Regions from separate parts of the Peribacillus sp. TE19612 genome, predicted to be linked through region 3. Evidence: predicted binding sites of a transcription regulator. Region 3 holds the regulator's gene; each other region holds the start of a gene.

Region 1 (8,143 bases), on a different contig from region 3:
TCCGCCCGATCAATTCCATCTTCGTACCGTTTTTCAATGTGAAAGAAAGTGGCGGCAGCTCGCCATTTTTTCCGAATCCAAGTTCTAATCCGATCGGAGCAAAACCGCTCGCCTTTGCATGTTCACTTAATACGATCGAGGCACGTCCAATCACGTTTTCGAGTTTCCTGCGTAAATAGTGATGGCGGTTCGTACTTAACAAAATCTGATTTTGGAGTTTAGGAGCAAGTCTCTCCACAGCAATTCTGGCCAGCTCCAAGCATTGTTCCGGGGTCAATGTAGACCAAGGAATATCATGTTCCTTCAAGTAATCGGAAATCATTTTCAACGCTCCATGGAACATCTCGCCTATATCCGGGGCATCCAAACGGAAAATCTGCCTTTCCCTCAATTTCAAGCCATGAGCCGCATAATGGGAAAACGGGCAGCTATTGAACATTTCCATCCTGGATACACTCGTAAGAATGCTCTCACCGTATAATTGCTTACTTGTTTCCTCAGTTAATTTCTTTGTCCTATTTTGATAAAAAAGGCTCGATAAAACCTTAGTTGCTGAAGGACCGGCCATTTCATCATCAATAATGGCATTATATACATCCCACCATAGTGAATGGATTGGATAGTTCCTTTTCTTCAGCTGCAATTGGGCAGCCAGGTACGAAAGGGCCACATCATGATTCGCTGCATATTTCACCTGTTCCTCTGCAGACAGATCGGACGGATCGTTCATATAATACACATCGGAAACGTTAGGCAATACGTCCCTTACCCGTTTCAAATAGGATGAAGGTAAAAGCGCCTTCCCTTCCTCATCGGCAAGCGGATATGATAAATAAAGGGCCTCGGCAGGCGTAGTGAATGCTTTGTACGCTGTGAACTCCTCATCCAGCAGGCGCACTTTCGAACTTGGGGCAACATCAAGTCCACCAGCCAGCAGCACATCACGATCACTATCTGAAAATATCCCGTCAGATACAGCTTTTCCCGGCAGAACCCCTTCGTTCAAACCGATAACAAAAGCTGTCTTCACATCATCCAGGCGGGATAAATCTAGATTAGCGACTAATACTTGGTCAATTGCCGGCGGTACCAAAGAAAATTCAAGAGACTCCAGACCAGCTTCAATGATTACCGCAAACTGTTTCATGGAAAGCTCTTCCCCGCTCAGTAGTTCAACGAATTGGTCCAATAGGTCGACAACCGCATTCCATGTTTGCTCATGCTCTCTTGCCGATACCAAATCACCTGCTTCTTCTGCCTCCAGTTTCAGCTTTTCCAATTTTTCCGGTATATGCAATTCTTCAAGATATAGATAAAGGGCTTCACACAATTCCCTGCCATTAGCAGCCTTTTTAGCCCGTTTTGATAGCTTCAAGATGGGCTCGGTAAATAATTGCTTCATTTCATTCAACTCTTGCTCAAGCATCATTTCCTTATCCGTTTGGTTCCGGTCCTCGAGTTCCAGACCGCGGAATCGCCGGTAGGTCCAACGATCTTTGGACGTCCACCCGCTTCCTTTAATGCCGCGTGCCAGCACATAGTTTTCCAGCTTATCTACCTGTTCACGCATCCGATCGTGGTTTTTTTGCAGCGGAAATAGAAGCTCCGTCTTGATTGCACGAAATACCGGTTCATAACGCCAATAGCCATTGATGATCTCCAAAGTCGAACGAATCAGTTCAATCAGAGGATGATTCAGCATCGTCCGTTTGGAATCGACGAACAAGGGAATTTGATAATCCCGAAAAACGGTTTGTAAAATATCTGCGTATGCTTCCCCGTTACGGACTAAAATCGCAATATCACGGAAACGGTGCTGTTTCTGTCTGACCAGCGACAAGATATCCCGGGCAACTCCTTCAATTTCAGCTCTGCGGTTAACTGCCTGGGCGATCGTTACATCAGGTGACTGCTCAAACGTTCTTGCAGGACGAATGGAAAAATAAGTTTCCAGATGATTCAGCCCCGGACTCTTTCCAAACCTTTTCGATCTTTTTAAGATTCGATCTTCTGAAATCGGTATGCCATTCCTCAATCCAGCCTGATATAGGTGATGATAAAGGTTTCCCGTTTGCCTGAACAATTGCAAATCATCCGGAGCATATTGCCTGTAGGGCTGATCTAACGTCAGCGAGATCGTTACACTCCTGCACAGCTTCATCATTTCTTCAACAATCAATAATTCCTGTGGAGTCAAGCTATAAAAACCATCGATATATATATCCGCATTCCTTATATATGAAGACTCTGACATTTTTTCGATCAGCAAAGTGAAATAATCTTCGGAGTCTAAATATTTATTGACCATTTCATCCTCAAAAGCCTGATAGACCAATTCAAGATCATGCAGTTTATCCTGAATGCCGCTGCCGGCCTGTGAGGTTTCAGCCAAATAGTTTTGAATGTCATCAGGTTGGATGCAATACTGCTTGAACTCAGCCAGCATTAGCTCCATCTGTGCAATGAACCCCTGCTTATCAGCAGATCGACTGAACATCTTTAACTCTTCCTTTTTATCATCCATGATCTTCCGTATCAGCATATTAACGCCAACACTGTCCAGATGCAGCCGGCTCATTCCCCCGGTTTCCTGAAGAACGCGCCAAGCAAGCCTGCTAAAACTGAAAACCTGTGTCCGGATCATTCCGGCAAGGCCTGGTGTTTTAATTAATTTATATTCAGATAGAAACGTCATCTGATCAGGAACGAGGTAGATAATTGGATTTCCTTCGGGATCTTCTGCCAATTTAGAGCGGATTTCGTCCAATATATTCGAAGTTTTCCCTGTACCCGATCTTCCCAGTAAAAAACGGAGTGACATCTCTTTTCCCCCTTACAACATAATATCTAGATCCATCATACCAGAAATACTTTCGTCTTTATGACTAGGTTTCTGTTTCCCATTAGATTTACCTTCTATTATTTTACCGTTTCCCTAAAAAAAACACCAACCGTACGTTCGCGTTTTCCCCAAAAGAAAAAGCCCGCATCATACTCGGGCTTCACAATCACTCACCTGTAAACTTAAAATTGAAATCATTGACCGGCCAATATCGAACATCCACTTTACCGACAACATTTTCTACCGGTATATAACCAAAGTGACGGCTGTCAGCACTTTCAAGACGATTATCGCCCATGACAAAAAGCTTGCCCTCCGGAACTTTGGTCACATCCGTCAATTCTTTTAATGTAAAATCACCTGTAAAATCCTGTCCTGGGAAACCTTCCTTGAATTTCTCAAGATAAGGCTCATCCACTTTCTCACCATTTACGTATAGCCAATCATCTTTATAACGAATACGGTCACCTGCAACCCCTATAACCCGCTTAACATAATCTTCTTGTGAATTCGCATGAAAAACAATAATGTCAAAACGGTTGATATCATGAATCTGGTAATTGATTTTATTCACGACAAGTTTATTTCCATCTTCAAGGGTCGGCTGCATCGACTTTCCTTCAACATCATAGCTTGAAAAGAGAAATGTACGGATTAAGATGTAAATAACAAAAGCTATCATCGCTGGTTTTATCCAATCGGATAAAGAATTCTTGTTTGTTTTTTCCATCTAGTTCAACCCCTACTGCATTTATATATTAATTTATTGCCCTTCTTCTCTCTTCATGCTTTTATTTAACCGGACTTCCAGTCTTTTCCCCACATACCATAGGATAAAGATGACGATTCCGATAATGATCGTTCGCACAGGTTTATGAATCAATGATACTAAATCGTAACCTACGAAACTGATCGTAAAAATCATCACCGCCTTCCCTCCAACTACTGCAAGTCCATATTGCAGGGTACTGACTTTTGATAGCCCTGCCACGATATTAACGATAGCCGAAGGTGTAAAAGGGAAGCAGAGCAATATGAACAAAGGACCGAATCCATGGCTCTCAACCCAAACCATCAACCTCTGCACCTGTTTATGCTTTTGCAAAAATCGGAAAAACCTCATTTGACCATATCTTCTAATAATCCAAAAGATCAAAAAGGACCCCGCCACCGCACCAATCCAAGAAAATAAAAACCCCCACCAGAGACCAAATGCCGTTGCATTGGCAAGCACGAACACCACTAAGGGCAGAAAAGGCAAAAAAGCTTCCAGCATCGGCAGTAAGATCCCGGGAATTGGACCGAATGAGCGATATTGCTGAATAAGTGCCGATATATGATCAAGTGTAAACCACTCACGTATAGTATCCAAATCCATAATTATCTCCCTCGACATGCTGCCATCAAAGCAGCATAAACTTATTAAAAACCGTTTATTTTAGATATATCACTTTCCCCCGAAATTGCAAGAATTATTATCCATATATCTTCATACTTTCCCTATCTCCGGAAAACATAATCTTGTTAACGAATATTTCTAGATTTATCAAAACTGCTTGCATAACCACTGAAAATACATTAGGATAAAAACGGAACAAATGTTCTTATTTTTACGTAAGATACATATTAGTATTAAAAACGCGCTATTTAGAAAGGGGCGGTCATGATGACCCGCATTCCAGAAGGTGACCGAAATATGATTGAAAAAGCCATCTACCTCCCTATGGTTATTACAGTCTTAAACCGGGATCTCAAGGTCATCGAAATTAGTCCGTTTAAATTAAAAAGGCCCTATTCGGAGCTAGTCGAACATATTTTAAAAGTGGTTCAAGACGAGCTTGCCGAGGTACGGCGCTATTTGCGCAAAGAGAATATTAAGGTTAGTGAAATCAAACGCGATGAAACCTTCACGATGTATTGTTTTTTATATAAAGGATACGAGGAACATCATAATTATTTCAATCCCCGCCTTCGCAACAAAACCGAAGACTTGTTATGTTATTACTTTTTCGAAAAAAAAACCTCAAGGGATTAACAGGTTACAAGGGAGCCTTCCGGAAGGATACAAATTCCCTTGGACGTAAAAAGGATGACCATAAAAAAGCACCGCATCTTTCCTGGCATAAAGGTAAGGGAGTCTTTCATGATCAAGATCGATTCCATAACATCTTAATTTAATTGGCTAGTTCAAACCATGGATTCATCTCCGTGAAAGATTACTTTCGATCAAGGCATAACCTATGTAATCAAGTGCATACTGAATATCCTAACAATTTTAGTTTTAAGATTCCTTAAATGAAAGTTAATTACATGCTCCATGACAAAGGTTGGAGTGGCACCCGTTATGATCGACTCATCATATTGAAGAAAAGGATAGGAAAACAGTCAGCTTCGACAAATCGATGTAAAAGTAACCAATATCATGATCCGCCGCAGAATGTAACACGTATCCCATGATTTGCCCTGATCGATTGCCATCAACCAATCCCTGCATCGAATGAATGGAAATTCCTTTAGGACGATGGGACGCTTAAAAAGCCCATGCTATTGGATCAAGCTCTATCATGTCGGATGAAATGTCTGCCATGGATTTCAGATTTCAGATAGATCTTCTTCTGAAAATACCTTTTACATTTAACTGCGTTACTTCAAGTTCCCTAGTTATGGCATCCTTCATTAAAAGTTTGCTGTATGCATAGCATCGCCTTCGTTCTTGATGATTAAACGGCAGAATGTCAAAGCTGCCTGGTATGGGATACTATCCTCTTCCCTATTATAGGAACCGAGGACTGCCATAGCCGCTTCTCCTCTTCTTGTTACACAAGCCGTTTGCACTTACTGCTTACTGAATTAAGGCAACAGTTTCGACGAAAATGTCCTTAACGATTAAAAGGCTGGCCCGTTTGTTCATTATTAAGCGACATTTTAATTTCCATTCATCTATTATAACTATACGTCTAAACTATCATTTTAGTGTCAGTACAACGTTATTGAGAAAGATGTTAATTGCATATCCATACCTAGTATTATCTACTAGTAACAACCTCTTTATATTAAATGTATAAAGCAAAAAGAACTTCCAGAAAAACAAAACCATTTGTGAAATACTGAACAAAAGATACATCATCGGTGTCTATTATATTATGTATTAAGGAGTCAATCATTAAGGAAACTTATACTTATACTCATCCCTAATTTCTTATGATAACCATGCAATATTTTATTTGCATGGTTTAATTTGTAGCCAAAAGGGTTCCTATCTAAATTTTAAAACAAAGTTGGTTGGAACGAAAGGTGCAAACGCGCCGAGGAGGCTCTCGGACCGCCCGCGGAAAGCGAGTGCCTGGGGGGTAATCAACGTTTAAATTGGACAAATCCTAAAAAAACAGTAACAATCTCTTTAACAAAATATTTTGTTGGTAATCCTAACTTTCTACGCAGCCTGCTCCTTTAATATATGCCAACTTCACACTCTTTTCTGAGAGGAATAGATTTTTTAGTGATTGACTCTTTAAAATAATGGTTTTCATTTTAATCCAAGAGATTAATCATAAATACCCAGGATCATTTTCCCTAAACATAAGCCTAGACAATATTTTCCTTTTTTTACCGCAAACAAAAATCGTGTCCATATTCCCATTTTTCCGGTTACACATGGTAAATTATTAACTGGAGGGGAAAAATGAAGAAAATAAATATTCTACTGGTGGCTGTTCTTGTTTTGTCTTTATTCACTGGACTTAAAACAACTGAGGCAGCCTCAAATGTAAAGGTACATTTCATCAACGTTGGACAAGGAGATTCAATCCTGATACAAACCGGTAATGAAAACGTTTTAATCGATGGCGGCGGTAAAGGAAAGGGCGACGAAGTTGTTGCCTACCTAAAAAAACAAAAGGTAAAAACACTTACTGCATTAGTTTCCACTCACCCAGATGCGGATCATGTTGGCGGTCTTGCTCATGTGATTAAATCACTTAATGTAAAATCTGTGTATGCCCCTAAAGTTTCACATACTACCCAGGCATACAAAGACTTTTTAACGGCTGTTAAGAAGAAGAAGCTTACAATAAAAAAAGCGAAGACGGGCGTGGAAATCAACACTAAAGCAAAGGATAATTCCCTTAAATTCATTGCACCTGTTAAGGACTATGCTAAGTCTGACTTAAATAATTGGAGTGCTGTCCTGTTGCTTAAACACGGCAAAAAAACATTCTTGTTTACAGGTGATGCCGAAGAAAAAGCAGAGAAAGATATGCTGGCTAAAAAACTGGTACCAAGTGTGGATGTACTTAAAGTAGGCCATCATGGTGCAAAAACATCGACAAGTTCAGCTTTCATTAACAAAACAAAACCGAAATATGCTGTAATCAGTGTAGGGAAAAATGGCTATGGGCACCCTACTTCCACTGTTATAAAACGGTTGAATTCAGTGAAAGCCAAAACTTATCGCACAGATAAATCAGGTAACATTATTTTTACTTCTACAGGTCAGAAAATTACTGTAAAGACGGTGAAATAATTGGCACAAGGAATTATTGATCGCTTCGAAGGAAAGATCGCTGTCGTTGAAATCGATGGTGGTGACATGAAGGATTTCCCTAAAAGTGCTCTTCCCAAGGGAGCAAAAGTAGGAGATATGCTGATTATCGATGGTGATACCATCACCATTTCCAAAGAAGGAACTGAAAAATTAAGAAAAGAAATTGACGATTTAATGGATGAATTATTCGAAGATTGATTCCAGGGCCCTTCTTTAATAAGAAGGGCTTGCTTTAAATTTGAATATTCCCGTTTGCATTCTTCTCTGATTTTTCCCCTGAACCCCCTCTTATCGTGGTATATACTTTGAGATTACCTCTGAAGCCTTGACTCCATTAGCATCAGTGAACAGATAAAAGGATTTCCTCTTTGTTTCCTCAATCCTCTGGATCAATTTCGTTTTTAAAAAAGAGGTCCGGTGCAGCTGGTTTTCGAAAGAGCTGCATGACACTGCTATATCGATGGTTTGTCTATTCCTGAATGTGATGGTTGTATGTTTGGAATCCAGGCGCTCATAGGATACCACATGCTCATGTGATAACCAGATGCATTGAGGACGTAACGGAGATGTAGTTGGAAAGAAGAATATCGAACTGGTCGGATCAATCGCGATAGGTGCTTTATGTGTGATGTTTATAAGCTGTTTCGTGCCTTGCTTGCGTCCTTCATAACTTGATCCGAAGAACTCGCAGCTTTTCTTTATTATTTCCATTGGTTTAAACGGCGAGATGAACTCGTCCTCCATTTCAACGATACGGG
Region 2 (8,143 bases), on a different contig from region 3:
CCCCGAACGGGCTATTGAAGGAAAACATCCTCGGCTCTAACTCTTCAATCGAAAATCCGCAGTATGGACAAGCATGATGTTCACTGAAAAGCAGCTCTTCCTCACCCATTACGTCAATGATGACTTTGCCTTCGCCAAGCTGCAAAGCACTTTCCAATGAATCTGCAAGCCTGGCCATGATCCCCTCTTTAATAACGATCCGGTCAATGATGACTTCAATCGAATGTTTCTTATTTTTTTCGAGAGTGATTTCCTCACTGAGATCATGCATTTCCCCGTTCACACGAATGCGGACATAACCTTGTTTCTTAACATCCTCCAAAACTTTCGCATGTGTCCCTTTTCTGCCTGAGACGAGCGGTGCCAATACCTGAAGCTTGGTTCTCTCAGGGTAATCAAGAATGCGGTCCACCATTTGTTCGATCGTTTGTGAGGTGATTTCAATATTATGGATCGGACAGGTCGGCCTGCCGACCCGTGCAAATAACAGCCTTAAATAATCATAGATCTCCGTAACAGTCCCTACGGTTGAACGAGGATTCCGACTGGTCGTTTTCTGGTCTATGGAAATGGCTGGTGACAAACCTTCGATCGCATCGACATCCGGTTTATCCACTTGGCCTAAGAATTGACGAGCATAAGCGGACAGTGATTCTACATAACGTCTTTGCCCTTCTGCATAAATCGTATCAAAAGCCAAGGAAGACTTTCCAGATCCGGATAATCCGGTCAGCACAACAAGTTTGTCTCTCGGTATCGTGATATCAATATTCTTTAAATTGTTGGCCCTGGCGCCTTTTATCACAATTTTATCCATTGCCATGTTTCGTCACCCTTCCGCTTTTAACTCTAGTAATAAATCACGCAGCTCGGCAGCTCGCTCGAAGTCCAGTGCCTTTGCCGCTTCCTTCATTTCTTTTTCCATGCTTGCCATCACTTTTAAACGCTCTTTTTTAGGGAGCTTCGCAAGGCTTGGTGCAAGATCTTCCTTATACTCTTCGCCTTCTTCGGCTACATGCGTCGCCCTTATGGAGTCACGGATATCCTTTTGAATGGTTTGAGGCATTATTCCATGCTCTTCATTATACTTCTCCTGGATTTCACGGCGCCGCCTCGTTTCATTGATGGCAAGTTCCATCGAATTCGTGATGCGGTCTGCATACATGATGACATGGCCGTTGGCATTACGGGCTGCACGGCCCATCGTTTGAATAAGCGAACGTTCCGAGCGAAGGAACCCTTCCTTATCGGCATCCAGAATGGTCACTAACGACACTTCCGGAATATCCAGACCTTCCCTTAAAAGGTTGATTCCAACGAGTACATCATATTTGCCCATTCGGAGTTCCCGGATGATTTCTATCCTTTCCAAGGTCTTCACTTCCGAATGAAGATATTGGACCTTGATGCCGATTTCCTTTAAATAATCAGTTAAATCTTCAGACATCTTTTTCGTCAAGGTCGTTATGAGCACACGCTCGTTCTTTTTGACGCGCTCCTGTATTTCACCGATCAGGTCATCTATCTGCCCTTCAATCGGTCGCACTTCTACCGTCGGATCCAGCAATCCGGTAGGACGGATGATTTGCTGAACCATTTCTGGTGTATGTTCGAGTTCATATGGTCCCGGAGTTGCCGAAACGAATATGGATTGATGGACCTTTTTTTCAAATTCTTCAAACCTTAGCGGGCGGTTATCTTTCGCAGACGGCAGACGGAAGCCATGGTCGACGAGCACTTGCTTCCGCGCCTGATCTCCATTGAACATTCCGCGGATTTGCGAAAGGGTTACATGTGATTCATCCACGACCAATAGGAAATCCTCTGGAAAGTAATCTATTAAAGTGTATGGTGTCGCACCTGAGGGACGAAGCGTCAAATGGCGGGAATAGTTCTCGATACCTGAACAAAAGCCCATTTCCCGCATCATTTCCAAATCATAGCGGGTCCGCTGCTCCAAGCGCTGTGCTTCAAGGAGCTTTTCATCTTCCCTTAATTCCTTCAGTCTCTCTTCCAGTTCCGTTTCGATATTTTGAATGGCTATCCGCATTTTCTCTTCGCGGGTTACGAAGTGGGAAGCCGGGAAAATGGCGATATGTTCCCGTTCACCGGTAATTTCACCGGTCAGGGCATCAACTTCACGGATACGGTCAATCTCATCCCCGAAAAACTCGACCCGTACACAATGTTCATCACGAGAGGCCGGGAAAATTTCGACGACGTCGCCGCGAACGCGGAAGGTCCCCCGTTGGAAAGCAATATCATTCCTCTCATATTGAATATCCACGAGTCTGTGCAGCAAGGCATTCCGGTCTATTTCCATGCCAGTTCGGAGGGAAACGACCATCTCCCGGTACTCTTCAGGAGAACCGAGTCCATATATGCACGAAACACTGGCAATGATGATGACATCTTTCCTTTCGAACAATGATGATGTGGCCGAGTGACGCAGTTTATCGATTTCATCATTGATGCTTGCATCTTTTTCGATGAATGTATCCGTGGATGGAACATAAGCCTCTGGCTGGTAGTAATCATAATAGCTAACGAAGTATTCGACGGCATTATTAGGGAAGAACTCTTTGAACTCACTGTAAAGCTGCCCTGCCAACGTTTTATTGTGGGCAATGACAAGAGTCGGTTTATTGATCTTTTGGATCACATTGGAAACGGTGAACGTTTTTCCTGTACCCGTTGCCCCCAATAACGTCTGCATTTCCTTGCCTTCCTTAATCCCTTCGACCAGCATTTCAATTGCTGCCGGCTGATCTCCTTGAGGAGAGTATTTTGAGACTAACTCAAACTTATCCTTCACCAAGCATGGCCTCCTATTGAAATATTTTTATATGAAAACGGGACATGCCTATATCCCTTCTATTTATTCCGGTTTAATAAAGCATATATACACATTCTACCACAATTGCCTTAAAACAAACCAGCAATAAGCGAACGTCCATTCGATTTTTGTTTTAATGAACTTCATGATGTGTTGAGGGGAATGACTAGTTTGAGTACAAAAAAAGCACCTTTGATGTCAGGCGCTCTTGGATGTACGTTTCATCATTCTTTTTGATAACCAAAAACCCACTGTCAGGGATAAGGCATCGACGATGATCAATAAGTTTGTATGCGTATAACCTTTATATGCGGAAGCTGTAATCAAGGCAACAGTTAAAACAAGGCCTACGACATTGTTATAGGTGACTCTTGAAAATAGCATGACAAGTAGACAAGGAAGGAAAAGGGCAGAAAGAATTTTAATCATTTTTTCATCTCCTTTATAAGAGAAAAATAGAGTAGTTTCAGTTTAAATGATTATGAAGTTTTTTGCCAATCAATTTCCTGCTTGATTTTCAAGGCATCCTTGGAAGAGCATCCACACATCCATCAATTATGCCCAATAAAAAAAAGAGGCAAACCCCTTTATAAGGAAGTTCGCTTCTTTTCAGTTCAATCAATACGGATCCGCTTCATGCCCTTTTCTAACGGCGTCCTCAGGGTTATCCGTCCCACCCAGTGGTTTTGAAGATTCCGTATGTTCAGATGCCGCGGCCAGTCCCTCTTTCAACCTGCGGCCATACTCTTCATCGGCCTCTTCGGCAAGTGCTATCATTTTTTCCTGAATGCGCTTGTCGGCAGGAGCCAATGCCGCCACTAAATTGGAAATTAAATCGTCTTTTTCCCAATCCTCGAATTCCCGGAACGTTTCCCCGGCCTGTTTCGTATTGTTTTGGCGATCGATTGTCTCACGGACAAGTTTCCCTTCCACCATAGGTGTATACTCTTTACCCGTTTGATTGGCTTCCTTCAAGCCGCCGACAGTGGATGGTTCGTAGTTGATGTGGGGGCTTTGGCTGCCTCTGCCAACTTCATATTGCATCTGTCCGCCAGTCTGATTCGTGGCAGTTCGTTTCTTTGGAGCATTGATCGGCAGTTGCAAATAATTCGCGCCAACACGGTGACGCTGTGTATCGGAATAAGAGAATGTACGTCCCTGTAACATCTTGTCATCAGAAAAATCCAGTCCATCCACTAGGACACCGGTACCGAATGCAGCCTGTTCGACTTCAGTGAAATAGTCTTCAGGGTTTTTATTCAATACCATCGTACCGACATGCAGCCATGGGAACTCATCTTTCGGCCAGATCTTCGTATCATCCAGCGGATCGAAATCCAACTCAGGATGATCATCATCACTCATGATCTGTACGTTGAGATCCCATTCCGGATAGTCCCCGCGTTCGATCGCTTCATATAGATCCTGTGTGGCATGATTGAAATTCGTAGCTTGAATTTCATTGGCCTCTTGCTGCGTCAGGTTCTTGATTCCTTGTTTCGGTTCCCAATGATACTTGACGAGCACTGCTTTCCCTTCCTCATTCACCCATTTATAAGTATTGACCCCTGATCCTTGCATCATGCGGTAGTTAGCTGGGATGCCCCATGGAGAAAACACAAAGGTAACCATATGGAATGTTTCAGGCGAACTCGAGCAAAAATCGAAAATCCTCCTGCCGTCCTGAATATTCGTGACCGGATCCGGTTTGAATGCATGAATCAAATCCGGGAATTTCATGGCATCACGGATAAAGAAAATTTTCAGGTTATTGCCTACAAGATCCCAGTTTCCATCTTCCGTATAAAATTTAACGGCAAATCCCCTTGGGTCACGTAACGTTTCCGGGGACGTCCCTCCATGAATAACAGATGAAAATCTCACGAATACCGGGGTTTTTTTACCTTCTTCCTGAAAAACCTTCGCTCTCGTATATTTTGAAATCGGCTCGTCCCCCGCTTTACCGGTCGGAACGAAATAACCATGCGCACCTGCACCGCGGGCATGTACAACCCGTTCAGGGATGCGCTCCCTATCGAAGTGGCTGATCTTTTCCAAAAAATCATAGTTCTCAAGTGTACTAGGACCTCTGTTCCCTACAGTTCTCAGACTCTGGTTATTCGTTACCGGGTGTCCTTGCCTATTCGTTAATGTTTCATTCGTTTCATCATTTGTTTTTTTGGATTTATTAGACAAAAAAATCCCTCCTTTGTTAATAAAAGCCACAATAATACTATACTTTCCCCCATTCCCTATATTTAACTCTTCAATCTTCAAAATTTAATTGAAATTAGGTAAATAAGTACTTTTCCCCTATATATCGATGAGCCTATTTTCATGCCATTAACGACTTGAAGCATTTAGTATTTGGAGTGAGCATACCCATTTTTGTATAAGTCAACATCACACCACTATAATGAAATGAGGATAAAAAATTTAAAAAGCGGGGTGCCTTCATTGGACGAATCAATAATAGGAAGACTTGGCAGGATGATGACCGGAAAAACCAGTCGTTGGGTTGTCATTGCCGCATGGATATTTGCAGCAATCGCATTAACCTTTACATTGCCTGCCGTTAATGATCGAACAGCAAATAATGCCTCAGACTTGCCAGAAGACTCGCCTTCTGTCGTGGCTGATGAACTTATTAAAGAAGAGTTTCCAAATTCCTCTGGAATACCTGCCCTGCTTACATGGCATCGGGAAGGTGGACTGACAGAGGCCGACTTGGCTGAAATCCAGTATCTTTCCAAGGAACTGACAGATAACCCATTAACACAGCAATCTTTCTTACCGCCGCTTCATGAAATTCCGTTTCCTGCTCTTAAAGGATCGGTTTCAGAAGATGGAACGACTTTCGTACAGCCGCTTTTCTTTAAAGAAAATACCGAGACTGAAATTCTCGAAAAAAATCTTGAAAGCATTAATGAAGCAGTAACGGAGCGCATTAGAACGGACCCATTCAACGTCCCGACCGATTCAGATGAATTATCCCTTCGAGTGACAGGCCCTGTAGGGATATCAGTCGATGCAACGGGTTTATTTTCAGGTGCTGATTTCAAATTGCTTTTAGCGACAGTAATACTTGTACTTGTCGTATTATTACTCATTTACCGCTCTCCGCTTTTAGCCATAATTCCTTTAATCGGAGTAGGCTTCGCCTATATTGTCACAAGCCCGATCCTTGGCTTCATGGCAGATCATGGTTGGATTACAGTCGATTCACAGGCCATTTCAATCATGACCGTATTATTATTCGGTGCCGGAACGGATTATTGTCTATTTTTAATTTCTCACTATAGAAGTGAATTAAGGAATCATGAAAGCAAACGGAAAGCCATGATTGCCGCATTTAAAGATTCATCAGGCGCCATTGCGATGAGCGGGCTAACGATCGTCATCTCCCTGCTAACATTGCTTGTAGCCAAATACGGAGCCTACCACCGTTTCGCTGTACCATTCAGCTTGTCGATTTTAATCATGATGCTGGCAGCTTTAACACTTGTACCGGCATTGCTTTCTGTATTCGGAAGGGCTTCCTTCTTCCCAATCGTCCCGCGTACACCTGAAATGGAAGAAGCACGGGCCAAGAAAAAGGGAAAAGCAGCCAAAAAGCATAAAGAAGGCCGCATCGGTAACTGGATTGGCCATATCGTCACAACCAAGCCATGGACCGTCATTCTTACATGCCTGATCATCTTCAGTGTTTTAGCTGGATATTCTTCACAAATAAAATATTCATATGATATTCTCTCTTCCTTCCCTGAAGATATGAACTCCCGTGAAGGCTATTCTGTCATTTCCGACTCGTACTCACCGGGCGAACTGGCACCGGCGACAGTGGTTGTCGATACGGCTGGTGAAGAAATTGATTTAGCACCGGCATTAAAAGGGATGGATATTGTTGAAACTGTTGCCGATCCCGTCACAAGTAAATCGAATAAAGATCTGCAATCCTATGAGGTCACATTCAACATCAACCCATATGATATCGAGGCCATAGATTCCATTCCGGAAATCCGCACAATGGCGGAGAAAGAATTGAAGGCCGCCAATATATCTTCCGTTGATGAAAAGGTTTGGGTTGGCGGGCAGACTGCGACTCAATTCGATAAAAGGGATACTGTCAAATCCGATGAATTCATGATCATCCCGATCATCATCGTCCTGATTTCCTTGCTCCTTTTAGCCTACTTGCGATCTGTGACAGCCATGGTGTATTTAATGGGGACAGTCATTCTCTCATTCTTTGCAGCTATGGGCTTAGGTTGGATAATCCTGCACTATTTCATGGGTGTCGATGCGATAGAGGGGACAATTCCACTTTATTCTTTCGTATTCCTTGTCGCACTTGGAGAAGATTATAACATTTTCATGGTTTCAAGCATTTGGCGTAAGAAAGAAACGATACCAATCAAGCAGGCCATCAGAAAGGGCGTTGCCGAAACTAGCGGTGTCATCACCTCCGCCGGAATAATCTTGGCAGCCACTTTTTCCGTTCTAGCCACACTTCCGATTCAAGTATTGGTCCAATTCGGGCTCATTACCGCCCTTGGAGTGTTAATGGACACATTCATTGTGCGCCCGTTCCTTGTTCCTGCAATCACCTCCCTCCTTGGCCGCCGTGCCTTTTGGCCGGGTAAAGTGACCAACCAAGAAGAGAAAGAACAGGCCAATTAATAAAGATGTCCGCTTTACTCTTCTCATAAAAGACCCTGTGCCCCATAAATGCACAGGGTTTTTCATGTTTTCAAAATTAAGGAAAAATTTCAGTTGACACTATTGCTTTCAGCTCTTATAATTACGTTAAGTTAAGATATCTCAAATTAAAGATATATAAATTCAAGATTAATAATCAGGAGGAATAAATATGACAAATACAAAATGGATAGTCGACCCGACTCACAGCGCTATTGAGTTTTCCGTAAAACATATGATGATCGCTAAAGTAAAAGGAAGTTTTAATAAGTTCGAGGCAAGCATTCTAGCAAACCCATCGGATCTAACGACTGCAGAGATTGATTTTACCGTTGATGTGGCTAGTATCGACACACGCAATGCAGACAGGGACAATCACTTGCGTTCCGCTGACTTCTTTGATGTAGAAAAAAACCCTACATTAACATTCAAATCAACAAAAATCGTGAAAACGGATGAAGATGAATACGATGTAACTGGAAATGTGACTCTTAACGGAGTCACACAAGAAGAAACTTTCAACATCACCTTTGAAGGCCAAGGGAAAGATCCATGGGGAAATGAAAAAGCAGGCTTTAGCGGAAAAGGGAAAGTCAAACGCAGTGATTA
Region 3 (8,143 bases):
ACAGCTATTGTAAAATCACTATTCACTTTACGTATCCTCCTCAAGGAGATTACTGTAATTTTAATATTTACAGTTGGAAAAGTCAACTCAAAAACCTCAACAGCTTCCTCCACTATATTTGATCGATTTATTATTGCAGTGAAATCCCCACTTTACGCTTTTATTATTGCCCAAGTTAAAGAGCCTTAAAGACAGACTCGGTGATAATATTTAATCATTAATTATAGATACACTAAATTGACAACAAATCCATTCTTTCTTCATGAATGTTTTTTTATTTACAAACATTCAAATAAAAAACACCCGATTACTCGGATGATTACTTTAATCAATTTTATATTCACTAACTCATTATTGTTTAGTGCTTAAATAAAAAGATTAATAGAAAAGATTTATTATTTTTTACATTTAGATTTCAATTTGAATTTTGATTCCCATTTGTTATCTTTAAATTTACATTTGTGTTCAAATTTAAGTTCACACATAGGAAAACAAAACTTACATTTTTTTACAAAATCATTTATCATTCTAACCACCCTCCTTAATACTGTATATGCATCTTTTGATAGAAAGTGTGGACAAGTATAATTTTTTGGCGTATTTACTTTCCAAATAAAAAAGCCCTCACATAGATTGAGGACTTACCTTACCATTCCAAAACAAAAACCACCTTTTCTGAATCATTCATTCAGAAAAAGTGGCTTAAGAAACAAAAATGAAAGATAAACCAAAATTTTATATAAAATCGGTGGAAGGATTCAGACTAAATCCATTTCGATATTATATAAAATTTTGCATCCAATCTTCCAAGAACATTGATATATCAAGGTTTCATGCTATCTTATTTTGTTTGTTGTTTATTCATGGCGCTCATCATTTGATTAATTTTCTTTTGGGATGGTTTCATACCCATTTGCATCATCATCATTTTCAACATTTGTTCGTTAATTGGCGGATTTTTCTTTAAGTAATCCATCATGTATTTACGAGCGATGAAAAATCCCAGCACTACTCCAGCAATCAATGCCAGTACGCCAACTAGAATGTAAACCCACATACTATTTCCTCCTTCATGTTGTCTAACATCAGTGTACTAGACCAAAGGTTATTATACAATACCCGCTACCGAAAAGTCCCCCATTTAGACAAATTTTCTTTCTTTTATCGGTTTTAACCAACCGTATTTTTCATGTTCAAAATCAATGGCCAGAAAACTCGCTTCATATTTTCGAATACTTTCAAAGAAAGCCGTCTCCGCTTCATAGTCTCCTTCAGCTTCAAGAGTAATGGAATCATTCTGAATGATTAAAACGGCTTTACTTGATCCGTTTGTTTTTTCTAAATAGTATTTTCCATTTTGAGTCCAATAATTCATCTTTTTTTGCAAACGTTGTTCAATAGCAAACTGCAACTGGATAATCGGGACTTTTTTGGTGACATATTCGATTTGTTTTTGCAAAATACTCTTCAGTCTGCCCCTTGCTTGAATATATTCCAAAAACAAATTGAAAAATAGCTTTTCTCTTCCATAATAATGATGGGCAAATTCATCTTCGATTAAATAAATTTGATAGGTTCTCATCAGCCAATGCCTCCTAGCTTTCCTATTTTGGTCACGAAAACATCTAACCACCAGCAACCTGTCCACTATTTTCCACTATTGATGACTTTCCCCTTTAACTGACACATTTAAACGAAATTTATTTATTCTCATTATATATTGACAAACTAAAAAGATATGTTGTTTGCTGGAGAAATTTTCTTCTTTTTTTGTCGAATGGAAGATTTCCTTTAGTATAGAAGCACATTCAATATATATATAGGATTTTTTGATAAAAAAACTGACACCAATCTAGTTGGTGTCAGTTCCGCATTACTGTTATTTAAGCATTTCTTTCACACGGGCAACTACATTTTCTACAGTGAAACCGAATTCCTCCATGATTTTACCGCCTGGTGCAGAAGCTCCAAAATGATTGATGGCCAATATTTCACCCTCATCACCTGCATAACGATCCCAGCCAAACGGTGAAGCCACTTCGATAGCTAGACGTTTTTTCACTGCCGGATTGATTACGCTTTGTTTATATTCTTTTGATTGAGTTTCAAATCGGTCCCATGATGGCATGCTGATTACCGCAACATCAATTCCTTCGTTCGCTAAAGCATTCTGTGCTTCCACAGCCAAGTTCACTTCGGAACCAGTCGCAAGAAGTAATGCATCGGCTACTTCTTTCTTAGAAGCAGAGATGATGTAAGCACCTTTTGAAACACCTTCATACGCAGTTTCGGAAGTGCCCTTTATTGTTGGCAATCCTTGACGAGTCAGTACAAGAGCAGTTGGTTTATTTGTAGACTCCATAGCCACTTTCCAGGCTGCTGCCGTTTCATTGCCATCAGCTGGACGGATTACTCCAAGGTTAGGCATTGCGCGCAATGATGCCAATTGTTCGATTGGCTCATGAGTCGGTCCGTCTTCCCCTACAGCAATGCTGTCATGGGTGAACACATAGTTAACAGGCAGTCCCATCAGTGCTGCCATTCTTATGGCAGGACGAAGATAATCAGAGAATACGAAGAATGTTCCTCCATATACTTTTAAGCCGCCATGAAGTGCCATTCCATTTAAAGCCGCACCCATAGCGAATTCACGTACACCGAACCATATATTACGGCCACTGTAATTACCTGGTAATAGATCTGTCTCACCTTTGATGGCAGTATTATTAGACCCGGCTAAATCTGCAGAACCCCCAATGAAGCTAGGGACCTTTTTGGCGATTGCATTCAGTACTTCCCCACTTGAAGCACGGGAAGCTAATGTCTTACCTTCTTCATAGACTGGAATTTCCTGATCCCATTCAGCAGGCAGTTCACCTTTGATGGCAAGCTCCAATTGCTGTGCTAACTCAGGATGTGCTTCTTTGTAATTTTTAAACAATTCATTCCAAGCTTCTTCTTTTTGAGCTCCTGCATCAACAACAGCTTCATTGAAGTGTGAATACACTTCTTCAGGTACATGGAAGTCCTCTTCGAATGTCCATTTATATGCTTCTTTTGTCAATTTCAGCTCATCTGCACCAAGCGGAGCGCCGTGAACGGCAGATTTACCTGAACGATTTGGTGAACCGTAACCGATAACCGTTTTCACTTCGATTAATGTTGGGCGTGCTTCGTCGGTTTTTGCTTCTTCAATCGCTTTAGCAATTTCCTGAAGATCATTGCCATCCTCAACGCGGATATATTGCCATCCATAAGATTTGAACCGGTCTGCTACGCTTTCACTAAATGATTGACTTAAGTCGCCGTCAAGGGAAATATCATTAGAATCATATAAAACAACAAGTCTTCCGAGTTGTAGATGTCCAGCTAATGAAGCGGCTTCTGCAGAAACACCTTCCATTAAATCTCCATCTCCACAAATGCTATATGTATAATGATCGACCACATTATAAGAATCGCGGTTATAGCTTTCTGCCAAGTGACGTTCAGCCATTGCCATTCCGACTGCCATTGCGATACCTTGTCCAAGCGGCCCGGTAGTTGCATCTACACCAGCCGTATGTCCGAATTCAGGATGTCCTGGAGTTTTACTGCCCCATTGACGGAAGCTTTTCAAATCATCGATAGATAAGCCATAGCCCGATAAATGAAGAAGGCTGTATAACAGCATAGAACCATGTCCAGCTGAAAGAACAAAGCGATCTCTATTAAACCAATCTGGATTTTTCGGGTTATGGTTCATATATTCGGTCCATAGTTTATACGCCATTGGCGCTGCCCCCATTGGCATACCTGGATGGCCGGAATTAGCCTTTTCAATTGCATCAATTGATAATGTACGAATCGTATTGATAGAAAGTGCATCTAATTTATCTAACATATTGTAAAAACATCCCTTCCTGTAATGTACCTCTTTATATTATAGTGACAAGCATAATATCACAACTAAAATCACTATTTACTGCCTCAATATTAAAATTTTCTAGAAATAAGAGAAGCCCCTATTTAGATTAAACTAAATAGGAGAATACATACATGAATGCACTCTCTTTTTACTCCAAAATGCCAAAGAATACTCAAATGGAATGTTCCATCAGAGGAATCCAAGCATTAATGTAAATTTCGTTTTTCTTTTATATTTTTTATCTTTTGAGGAGTGACGTCATTACCCTCTGGATCCACGACTTTCACATGCTCCAACGTGTCGGACATGGATTTTCTGAATGTTTCCAAATACTCACTTCTCAATTGGGTTTGCTCTTTCGCTTCAACTTCCGTCAAGCCTTCAGCCTTTGCCTTTTTAGAAAGTACATTTATACGGGCTATTTTTTCTTTTGATAACATAATTCCGCTCCTTCATAATCTGTGGATATTGTCATGGTATTAAAAAAAAAGCGAAATTACAAGTTCTATGATTTACTTTCCTTTGTATTCATTTGATGTTCGAGAAAACGCCTGTTCACAGTAGCCTTAGATACATTGTATCCAAAGCCCCTTAATGTGGCTGCGATTTCTGAGAATGTCAACCCATTGGCACGCAGTTTAATAATTTCTTCAATAGGAATCTCCATACGGTCCCTTCCAGTGGAATTCCTTTGGTTGTGAAGATTTTTTTGAGGACGGTACCCTTTTTCAACGGCTCTCATCATTCCGCGCTTTATTTTAAGATTATGTAGTTTCCTTTGATATTCTTCTACAATGCCCACTATCTGGATTACCATGGCATCCGAATCCGATAACTCCAGCTCCCCATCGTGTGAGAGCGTATAAATTTTCACATCTTCTTTAAGGATGACATGGAAAAGGGCTATTTTGGCATTCCCTCTTCCCAGTCTTGTTTCGTCCTGGATTAATAGGACTTCAGCTTCTTTGGTTTTAAATAGTTCGAGCATGTCAAAAATGCCATCCCGATTCAACTCATAACCACTTGCCTGTTCTTTTATAATGGAGACAACTTCCACATCCATCTTTTCAGCCAATTTGACTAATTCATCTTCCTGCCTTGCCAATGATGTTTCCTGTGACTCTTTTTCGGTGCTGACCCTACAATAGATTACCGCCTTCATAATACCCTACCTTTACTACTTACTGCTCACTGGCCAAATTCTGGACAAGTTCTTCCCCTTTAACCGGTATGACAATGACTTGTCCAGGTTTTATCGAATCCGCACTGACTCCATTATTCTCTTCTATCCAACCAATGAATTCTTTTTTTGTCAAATTTGTTTCTTCATATTCTTCGGCAATTCCCCATAGGGTGTCACCTTCGCTTACTTCTATAGAAAGGAAATCCTTTTTTTGATCATTGTTCAATGTACAAGAGAATAAAATTGAAAAGATGAATACTGATCCCGCTAATAGAATCGTATAAATATAATTTTTGTATAATTTTTTCATAATAATCCCTCCAAAGCGAATGTTCGTTCGTATGTTATGATCAAATTATAATACGAACGTTTGTTTCAGTCAACAACAAAATTCGAACTTATGTTTGTATAGAGATGGGGGCCATGCTATAATGTAGCAAAGAACATTGGGGAAGAGGTGCACAAATGACAAAACTATCAAAACGGCAGCAAGATATTCTTGATTTCATTAAAGAAGAGGTCCGCCAAAAAGGGTATCCGCCTTCCGTACGGGAGATTGGCGAAGCAGTGGGACTTGCATCAAGTTCAACAGTACACGGACATTTATCCCGCCTGGAAAGTAAAGGCCTTATTAGACGTGACCCAACCAAGCCAAGGGCCATTGAAATAATGAATTTGGAGGAAGCGAACAATATTCCCAAAGCCAATGTCGTGAACGTGCCGTTACTTGGAAAAGTAACAGCGGGCATGCCGATAACGGCTATTGAGAACATTGAAGAATACTTTCCGCTTCCCGAAAGCATGGTTCCACATGATGACCATGTATTCATGTTGGAAATCATGGGTGAAAGTATGATTGAAGCAGGAATTCATGATGGAGATTATGTCATCGTGAAACAACAAAGCAGTGCCAATAATGGAGATATCGTCGTGGCGATGACGGAAGATGATGAAGCCACTGTAAAACGATTCTTTAAGGAACCGGATTACATAAGGCTTCAGCCTGAGAACTCAAATATGGAACCAATTATTTTACGAGATGTTTCGATACTTGGAAAAGTAATAGGCTTATATAGACAAATACACTAAAAGCGCTTCCCGCGCTTTTTTTGTTTGTTTAATTTATGTCCGGTATTCTCTCAATATGCATTTGGAAGAGTAGATATTGAAATATTTTTTAATAGAATCTAGTTTCAGGGGAAATTAAACATCCTTTATAACGGATGAAAGTTATACCATCGCCTTTCTGGTAATATGTACTCTTTGGAAGAAAGCTCATTGAAATAAAAAAAGAGGGTTTAAAATCCCCCCTTTACAATTAATTTCACTCTTAACCTTTGGTTCACTTAAATAAGGTTAGATCGACCAAGTCATTCCACCAATATGTCCTGTTTAATTTTCTGGGCATAAGGAGCAATTTGCTTAATGAATGTTTCCTTGCTCATTAGATCTCTCATTACCAAGCATAAATCTTTATTTCCAGGGAACTCACTCCTAAATATATCCACCTAACACCCGTTGAATTAATACTTTTATAAGGGATTACGGCTGTTTCCATTGGCGGAATTACCATCTCCCTAGTTACCCGTACCATTTCGCACCTACCTCATATTTCATCCAAAAAAATACCTCCTCAACTAAGAGAAGGCATTTCGCTATTTCTCAATATAGACCGAACGAATCAGAGTCCGGGTTCTTTCAGTACCATCCACATTTTTTTCCTTAACATCTATTGTTACATTATAAACACCTGACTTAGGTACTTCTGGAAGGGTGCCAGTAAAATTTTCAGTATCCATTGCCTTAATTGAGTTTTTCCCACTAATTTCTTTACCGGTTTCATCTAGCAGATGAACCAAAAATGTTGTGCTGATTGGCCTTTTTTTATCATTCATTGGATTCTTTATTAAAAATTTTGCATCTTTTTGCTTAACTTTACCGGCCATACTTAATGTAATGGGGTTCTTTTCGTTAAATTGTGCTGTGAACAGGTAGGCGTCTTTTGGCGATTTAGTCTTCATTCGTACCTTCCAGTCACCAATTTCAAGGTTATTTCTATAGAATGATTGGATGGTTGCACCATTAAAAAAAGAAGTTTCATTTTTGGCTGAATGAACCTCTAAGGAAGGTGAATACTTTTTATTGGATGGAGAAATCAATTCAACCTCGACATCATTTGAGGCTGTATATATGCTTATATTACCTGGGGCCGCTTCATTTACATGGAAGCTTTGTTCGACCCAGACATTTTGTTTCAGGACATCACCCAGAACGGTTTGAGCGAGTGCGGTTGTAATGACATCATCTTCAACTCGTTCCTTATAATTGACATGATATGCAGGAATCCCAGCGGTGGATGTGCTTCTTAAATAGGGTTCAATTCTTGAAAATACAGCTGAGCCAACTCGAATATTGTCGTGATCAAAGTTGGGATCCGTAAATAAATGTGTTGCATAGGGTATTTTTGTACTCCATACATTCACCAGTCCATCATTTTCCCCATATGATGATAAATATTGTCCCCCCATTGATAAGGCTGATAGTACCGGGCCTCTGTTCATACCTGCCACAGTGAAATACAAGTTTTTACGAGAGTTAACATGGTTATCCGTGATAGAACGAAATTCAGCCATTTTACCAACTTGTAAAGAATAAGTTCCCTCATCTTTTTGACCTAATAAGGAACCAAGCCAGCCCGCATACCAGCTATAAGCCAAATCAGCTAGGTGAGAACCATGATGAGGGGAAGCTAAAGTGATCACCCTTCCAACATATTGGTGTGCTCCATAGTGGACTAGAGCCGCTTGGGTGTCTGGGCCCCCTTTGCTGTGAGCTATAATATTTACTTTTTCGCCCCCGAAATGGTTACTGATTTCTGAAAGCATTTGAGCTAAAAGCCTTCCATTGGCATATTGGCTCACTGATCCATTTCCAGCTGAATCATGAAGCTGAACAAAAACCGTTTGGTAGCCTGCTTCATACGCTTTGGTATACATATCATTGACGCCATGATATTCCGTTTCACCATACCAGCTGGTTGAACTGCCGTTTTT

What was found. Region 3 encodes LexA, which represses DNA repair genes until DNA is damaged. Its sites were predicted from a motif close to CGAACATATGTTCG; they were not measured.
Region 1: a site for LexA is predicted at 4,434-4,447, ahead of ACZ9AO_RS07830 (YhjD family protein). Genes of this name have one in related genera too.
Region 2: a site for LexA is predicted at 2,947-2,960, ahead of uvrB (excinuclease ABC subunit UvrB). Genes of this name have one in related genera too.

Annotation. Positions count from the first base shown of each region.
Region 1 covers NZ_JBWCCL010000003.1:385,824-393,966, reverse strand. Annotated here, with positions in the region: gene addB (helicase-exonuclease AddAB subunit AddB) at 1-2,821, opposite strand, end outside; gene lepB (signal peptidase I) at 3,009-3,572, opposite strand; gene ACZ9AO_RS07835 (TVP38/TMEM64 family protein) at 3,606-4,220, opposite strand; gene ACZ9AO_RS07830 (YhjD family protein) at 4,509-4,877, shown strand; gene ACZ9AO_RS07825 (ComEC/Rec2 family competence protein) at 6,525-7,364, shown strand; gene ACZ9AO_RS07820 (DUF3006 domain-containing protein) at 7,365-7,583, shown strand; gene ACZ9AO_RS07815 (competence protein ComK) at 7,674-8,143, opposite strand, start outside.
Region 2 covers NZ_JBWCCL010000015.1:2,425-10,567, forward strand. Annotated here, with positions in the region: gene uvrA (excinuclease ABC subunit UvrA) at 1-823, opposite strand, end outside; gene uvrB (excinuclease ABC subunit UvrB) at 830-2,815, opposite strand; gene ACZ9AO_RS22115 (CsbA family protein) at 3,035-3,265, opposite strand; gene ACZ9AO_RS22120 (catalase) at 3,455-5,032, opposite strand; gene ACZ9AO_RS22125 (MMPL family transporter) at 5,294-7,516, shown strand; gene ACZ9AO_RS22130 (YceI family protein) at 7,707-8,143, shown strand, end outside.
Region 3 covers NZ_JBWCCL010000001.1:92,956-101,098, reverse strand. Annotated here, with positions in the region: gene ACZ9AO_RS00525 (RrF2 family transcriptional regulator) at 1-26, opposite strand, end outside; gene ACZ9AO_RS00520 (YneF family protein) at 842-1,057, opposite strand; gene sirA (sporulation inhibitor of replication protein SirA) at 1,142-1,582, opposite strand; gene tkt (transketolase) at 1,880-3,883, opposite strand; gene ACZ9AO_RS00505 (DUF896 domain-containing protein) at 4,114-4,347, opposite strand; gene ACZ9AO_RS00500 (YneB family resolvase-like protein) at 4,413-5,069, opposite strand; gene yneA (cell division suppressor protein YneA) at 5,089-5,400, opposite strand; gene lexA (transcriptional repressor LexA) at 5,556-6,179, shown strand; gene ACZ9AO_RS00485 (esterase/lipase family protein) at 6,746-8,143, opposite strand, start outside.